DNA from 3 places in the Fictibacillus iocasae genome. Region 2 is predicted to be linked to each of the others. Evidence: riboswitches for the same ligand, from Rfam matches in the RefSeq annotation. Region 2 holds a riboswitch; each other region holds the start of a gene.
What was found. A riboswitch is a leader RNA that binds a small molecule or an ion and turns the genes downstream of it on or off. The one in region 2 is predicted to bind S-adenosylmethionine.

Region 1 (2,271 bases), on a different contig from region 2:
ACAATCCCCGATCCTGCAAAATGGGAATGACCAATTCGATAAACACCTCAAGACAGGACGGTGTCACAAGATGGTTGAGATTATACCCATCCACTCCCGATTCTTCAAAGTGCTGCTGTATTTGATCCGCCACGGCTACAGGGCTGCCTACGATCACCGCGTTCCGGTCAATATGCTCGAGCCGTTCCAGCGCTTCTTTTATGGACAGCTTTTTCGATGCGTCCTTCGTAAGTGATGCTGCTTTATAATGGCCATGCTCCGTTTTCTTGAACTCGAAGCTCTGGCTTGGATCCTGCTTCGCATACTCATCCAAGTCATATCCACTCGCACCGCCGAACTGTGCTTTCGCCGCGTCCGCGCTCCACAGCTTGTTGTATTCCTCGTATTTTGCTTCGGCTTCTTCAGATGTTTCTGCCACAATTACGGTAAGAAAGCAGAACACCTTAATATGAGCAGGGTTCCGGCCATACTCTTGGGCTTTGCGGCGAATATCATTCGCATAAAATCTGATTCTCTCGGCAGTCGGTCCGCCGACAAACACGCATTCTGCATGCTGGGCAGCAAACGCCCGGCCTTTCTCTGATGTTCCCGCTTGATAAATAACCGGCGTGCGCTGCGGCGACGGCTCGCTTAAGTGCGGTCCTTCCACACTGAAATGCTCTCCTGAATGATTAATTTCATGCACTTTCGTTGAATCTACTAATATCCCTTTTTCTTTGTCTTCCACTACCGCTCCGTCTTCCCAGCTCGCCTGCCACAGCTTGTAAGAGACTTCGAGAAACTCATGGGCGATCTCATAGCGCTTGTCGTGCTTCACCATGTCTTTTAAACCGAAATTGCGTGCTGCATTTGGCAGATAGGAGGTGACCACGTTCCATGCGATTCTTCCGTCTGTTAAGTGATCAAGGGTAGAAAAGCGCCTCGCGTTGCCAAACGGCTGTTCATACGTGGTGCTCACGGTCATCGCGAAAGACAGGTGCTTCGTCACACTTGCCATGACCGGTATGACAAACGCGCCGTCATTCACCGGAATTTGGAGGCCATCTTTTATGGATGGTATTTTGCTTTGCTTGTATGTGTCATACACACCGAGTACGTCTGCAAAAAAGACAGCGTCGAACTTTCCTTTTTCAAGAAGCTTGGCCATCTTGACCCAATAAGCTAAATCTTTATATCCTCTGTGCCTTTTAGATTCTGAATGCTTCCATAACCCGTGTGAGTTGTGCATTGCACTCGTCATTTCAAACGCGTTTAATACGATCTGCTTTGCCATTTTACGCCTCCATCATTTTGTGATTATGGCCCATACAAAAAGCCTCTTCCTACAAAATAAGAAGAGGCGTGAAATGACATGTTGCAGAAGCTGCTCTTCTTATCTTTCAAGCTTGACGCTTGCTGGAATTGGCACAGTGCTTTTGCAAGCCTGCTGCCGAGGTTTCATAGGGCCAGTCCCTCTACCTCTCTGGATAAGAAATGAAACTATTAAACTTTGTTCATTAAGTTACAGGTAAGTGATGCATATGTCAACCTAAATATTCGAAAATTCTGTTATATCATCTGTTAAATGCCTCATTATTAGTAAGAGAGCTTTTATAATGTGGTGGTTTATGGGTATACAAGCATTAGAATATAATGATGGGGGTTAGTGGCTATGGGTATCCGAAAGTATATTTTTCGCAAGTTTGAGAAGCCGACTGGACTGGTCGGCAAGCTGACAGGACGTTATATGGCGTTCGAAAATAGACGCCTGAATAAATGGACGACTTCCCTACTAAACATTCAGGATGGAGAATCCATCGTTGAAATTGGCTATGGCCCTGGAAAGGGGATTGAGTATATTTGCCGCAAATTCCCTACTTGCCATGTAACCGGCTATGATATTTCGGCTGATATGAAAAAGCACGCTGAATCGCGAAATGAGCAGTTTGTAAAAGAAGGTCGCGTGGTGCTTTACGATTTTGCTGTGGCTCTCGCAAACGAGAATTCAGGCACATATGATAAGGCTTATTCTGTCAATTCTATTTTCATCTGGAAAGATCCAGTGGGCGACTTACAAACCGTGAAGAACTGGTTGAAGGACGGCGGAAGCATCGCGATCACGCTCCAGCCACATGAAAAGGGTGCAGACGATGTGACCGCTGAAGAAAACGGTAAATTGATTTCGTTATATTTAAAACAGGCTGGGTTCAAAAGCATTACGGTTCATACAAAAGAGATGAAACCTGTTAACGCCGTTACAGTAACAGCACTTAAATAACAGAAAATTCAATT
Region 2 (2,271 bases):
AAAAGGGTGGTTCGATCAGAAGTAAGGAATCCATGTAGTTTAGACCTCACCAAGCAGGGTACATAATAAGATAGAGATGCACCCATAGGAGGGATAACAATGAAAAGACACATCACAGGCGCCTACGAAACAGAAAGAGAAGCTGTCAGCGCCATTAAAGAAATGATACATCGAGGGTATGAATCCCAGCATATCTCGATAGTAGCGAAAGATGATGATACGCTCTCATCTATAGCTGACCAGACTCATGTAATTGAAAAGCGTGTAGTAGAGGACGATTTAGACAACGCGACCTATGGAACGATTGCCGGTTTTCTTGCAGGCATCGGTGGAGGCATTGCAGTCCCGGGATTAGGCGTACCGGGTGTCGGCCCGCTGCTCGCAGCAGGACCATTTGCATCCATGTTCACACATGATGAAAAAGATTTTAAAGAGGTGCTGCTTGAGCAGGACTTATCAGAAGAAGAAGCAGAAAAGTACACAACCGCATTGATCGACGGGAAGATCATTGTTATGGTCGACGAAAACCACACACCTGCCTGAACGGCGAGTGTGTGGTTTTTTTGTGAATATTAAGGTTTGGGGGTACGGTACATATTTTTACGAACGGCGTGATTTAAAGGAATGTGGAGAGAAGTACCGTACCCCTCACACAATTGGTGAAAATATTTTTTTCTGCTAAAAGTTCCCGCTATTAAGCTATTTTGATCATGCCTGTGTGCTTGAAATAATATAATTTTCTGAAAATGTGTTGACGGATTGAATGTTGCTGTCATATAATCCATTTCAAGCAATAAAATGTTTTTATCACCACCACACATTTAAATAGCAACTCTTATCCAGAGCGGCGGAGGGAATAGGCCCTATGAAGCCCGGCAACCTTTAAACAGCAGTTTAAAAAGGTGCTACATCCTACAGACACAAGTCTGGAAGATAAGAGGAGGATTCTACATAACCCTCTTCTTATGAAGAGGGTTTTTTATATGCCCTCTTCATAAACCTCATGTTACACACCATCTTTGTATACATTCTTCCGGAATTTTAAAAACACAAACAGAAGGAAAGGAGCTTCTTATACTTTAATCCGTAGTTTTCGCATAGGGATAATAAAATTTAAATGATAAAAAGGAGAGATTATAGTGGCTAATTCTTTTGACAGCTATGATATTGAAACGGTGCTTTTGCATGGGGGACAGTCTCCCGATCCGACGACAGGTTCACGGGCGGTTCCGATTTACCAGACAACGTCATATGTGTTTCATGATACCGATCACGCACAAAGCTTATTTGCGCTCGATGAGCCTGGCAACATTTATTCCCGTATCGGCAACCCGACGGTCGATGTGTTCGAGAAACGAATCGCTCTTCTTGAAGACGGAGTAGCGGCGGTTGCTACCTCTTCCGGAATGGCGGCGATATCGCTTGCGATCTTCAACCTCGCTCACGCAGGTGACGAAATTGTCGCAGCATCCAATCTTTATGGAGGCACGTACAATTTGTTTGCCATCACGCTTCCTAAATACGGAATCAATGTAAGGTTCGTTGATGCGTCGGATCCCGAAAATTTCCGCACAGCCATCACACCAAAGACGAAGGCCATATTCGGTGAGGTGATCGGCAATCCAAGTTTGAATGTCCTCGATATTGAAGCTGTTGCGGATATCGCACATGAAAACGGAATTCCGCTCATCGTCGACAGTACATTCGCGACACCTTACCTTTGCAAGCCGCTCAGCTGGGGTGCCGATATCGTCGTACATTCGGCGACAAAATGGATCGGCGGACACGGCACCGCGATAGGCGGCGTGGTCGTTGATGGCGGCCGCTTTAACTGGAACAGCGAAAAGTTTCCAGGCTTTACGGAGCCGGATAAAAGCTATAACGGCATCCGTTATGCAACAGACTTCGGAACATTGGCGTACAGCGCAAAATTGCGCGTTCAGCTGCTGCGCGACTTTGGTGCATGCTTAAGCCCGCAAAACGCGTTTCTCTTATTGCAAGGCTTGGAAACGCTGCACCTTCGTGTAGAAAAGCATACAAAAAATGCGCTTGAAGTCGCACGGTATTTAGAGAAGCATCCTGCGGTGGATTGGGTGTCCTACCCAGGCCTTACCACGCATGGAGCTCACTCTCTTGCACAAAAATATTTGCGCAATGGCTTCGGCTCTATCGTGAACTTCGGGATAAAAGGCGGTAGAGAAGCCGGCAAGAAAGTCATCGATAACATCGCGCTCTGGTCGCATGTCGCAAACGTCGGTGATGCCAAATCAT
Region 3 (2,271 bases), on a different contig from region 2:
TGCTCCCAAGGAAGCTCGATGTCTGTACGTCCGAAGTGGCCGTAGGCAGCTGTCTGCTTGTAGATCGGGCGGCGAAGGTCTAGCATCTTGATGATGCCTGCAGGACGAAGGTCAAAGTTGTTGCGTACAAGCTCAACCAAAACTTCTTCATCCACTTTGCCTGTTTCAAATGTGTTAACAGCGATAGATACTGGCTGAGCCACGCCGATCGCGTAAGCTAGCTGAACTTCAACTTTGTCAGCAAGGCCTGATGCGACGATGTTCTTCGCAACATAACGTGCCGCGTATGCCGCAGAACGGTCAACCTTTGTTGCATCCTTACCAGAGAATGCACCGCCGCCATGGCGAGCGTATCCGCCGTAAGTGTCAACGATGATCTTGCGGCCAGTCAAGCCTGCATCACCTTGAGGTCCGCCGATTACGAAGCGGCCAGTTGGGTTGATGAAGTATTTTGTGTTCTCGTCGATCAATTCAGCTGGAACCACTGGCTTGATTACTTTTTCTTTAACATCCGCTTGAATTTCTTCAAGTGTGTTTTCAGGGTGGTGCTGTGTAGAGATAACGATCGTGTCGATGCGCACTGGCTTGTCGTTCTCATCGTATTCAACCGTTACCTGCGTTTTCCCATCAGGACGAAGGTATGGAATCTCTTCGCTCTTGCGCACTTCTGTCAAACGGCGTGAAAGCTTGTGAGCAAGTGAGATCGGAAGCGGCATAAGCTCAGGTGTTTCGTTGCAAGCATATCCGAACATGAGACCTTGGTCGCCTGCTCCGATCGCTTCGATTTCCTCATCCGTCATGGAACCTTCACGCGCTTCAAGTGCCTGGTCAACACCCATCGCGATGTCAGCAGACTGCTCGTCGATAGAAGTCAGAACAGCACATGTTTCAGAGTCAAATCCGTATTTCGCACGGTCGTAACCGATTTCTTTCACCGTTTCACGGACAACTTTAGGAATATCAACATACGTAGACGTTGTAATTTCACCTGCAACAAGAACAAGTCCTGTTGTTACAGACGTTTCACACGCAACACGCGCATTAGGATCATGAGTTAAAATCTCATCAAGAATAGCATCTGAGATCTGGTCACAAATTTTATCCGGATGTCCTTCTGTAACAGACTCGGATGTGAATAAACGGCGGCTTACTTTTTTAGACACTTGAGGTCCTCCCTTAAATTGAAAAAGATAGATACGGTACTTTATTCCTCTATATAACTAACATATATATTCCGCTGACTGATTTAGGGCATAAAAAAAACCTTTCCCTGTTTAAGAAGCGAGGGAAAAGGATTCCATTCCATGCCTTCACCTCTTATTCTCAAGGTATTCACCTTGCAGGTTAGCACCTTCTCACTCAGAAGTTCTGAGTGCAGGTTGCTGGGTTTCATAGGGCCTGTCCCTCCACCTACTCGGAATAAGAGTAGCCGTTCGGAGATTATAATAGCGCAGTTGACCACTAGTGTCAACAGCTGCGATCTGGTAAATTCAGTCGCGTTCCTTTCTATAGCAGGCTCTTCAAAACAGAGCGGTCTTTCCTTTTAGGTGTTTCTTTCAATTAACAGAACCTTTTAATAATAACTTGCCTATTTTAAGAACTTTTTACGATAAAAACGATAAAATAGTATACATTATTTAAATCAATGTGTTATACTAATTAAGATAAAAACTTAGGATAAAGGATGGTATCGCCTTATATGAATACTGTAGAATCCACGAATTCTTTGAATGAATTGGTAAACAGCCCGCAAACACATATGAACCTGCCAGTACCTGTTCTTGTAGAAAAAGCTTTGCTCCGTAAAGAAGGATTATTAACTTCCACAGGAGCGCTTCGTGCGACTACCGGGAAATATACAGGCCGTTCTCCAGAAGATAAATTCATTGTGGAAGAAACATCCAGCAAAGCAAAGATCGATTGGGGAAAAACGAACAAACCTTTTTCTTCCGAAAAATTTGAAAGCCTTTACAAAAAGGTGCTCGCTTATCTTGGAAATAAGGAAGAGCTCTTCCTTTTCAGAGGCTACGCTGGTGCAGACCATGCTTACCGCCTTCCTATCCAGGTAATTAACGAGTACGCATGGCATAACTTATTCGCGCACCAGATGTTCGTAAGACCGAACAACTTGGAAGAAGCAAAAGCCATCGATCCGGGCTTTACGGTCATTTCGGCTCCTGGATTCTTTGCAAATCCAGCTGAAGATGGCACAAACTCTGAAACTTTCATCATTATATCATTTGAGAAGCGGATTATCCTAATTGGCGGTAC

Region 1: it holds a riboswitch for S-adenosylmethionine, as region 2 does, so the genes downstream of both, ACFQPF_RS18005 (LLM class flavin-dependent oxidoreductase) here and ACFQPF_RS00780 (PLP-dependent aspartate aminotransferase family protein) in region 2, are expected to answer to the same signal.
Region 3: it holds a riboswitch for S-adenosylmethionine, as region 2 does, so the genes downstream of both, metK (methionine adenosyltransferase) here and ACFQPF_RS00780 (PLP-dependent aspartate aminotransferase family protein) in region 2, are expected to answer to the same signal.

What each region holds. Positions count from the first base shown of each region.
Region 1 covers NZ_JBHTCP010000052.1:137,458-139,728, reverse strand. Annotated here, with positions in the region: gene ACFQPF_RS18005 (LLM class flavin-dependent oxidoreductase) at 1-1,273, opposite strand, end outside; SAM riboswitch class I at 1,370-1,473, opposite strand; gene ACFQPF_RS18000 (class I SAM-dependent methyltransferase) at 1,652-2,257, shown strand.
Region 2 covers NZ_JBHTCP010000002.1:176,213-178,483, forward strand. Annotated here, with positions in the region: gene corA (magnesium/cobalt transporter CorA) at 1-25, shown strand, start outside; gene ACFQPF_RS00775 (general stress protein) at 100-543, shown strand; SAM riboswitch class I at 833-940, shown strand; gene ACFQPF_RS00780 (PLP-dependent aspartate aminotransferase family protein) at 1,140-2,271, shown strand, end outside.
Region 3 covers NZ_JBHTCP010000051.1:64,265-66,535, reverse strand. Annotated here, with positions in the region: gene metK (methionine adenosyltransferase) at 1-1,163, opposite strand, end outside; SAM riboswitch class I at 1,315-1,426, opposite strand; gene pckA (phosphoenolpyruvate carboxykinase (ATP)) at 1,700-2,271, shown strand, end outside.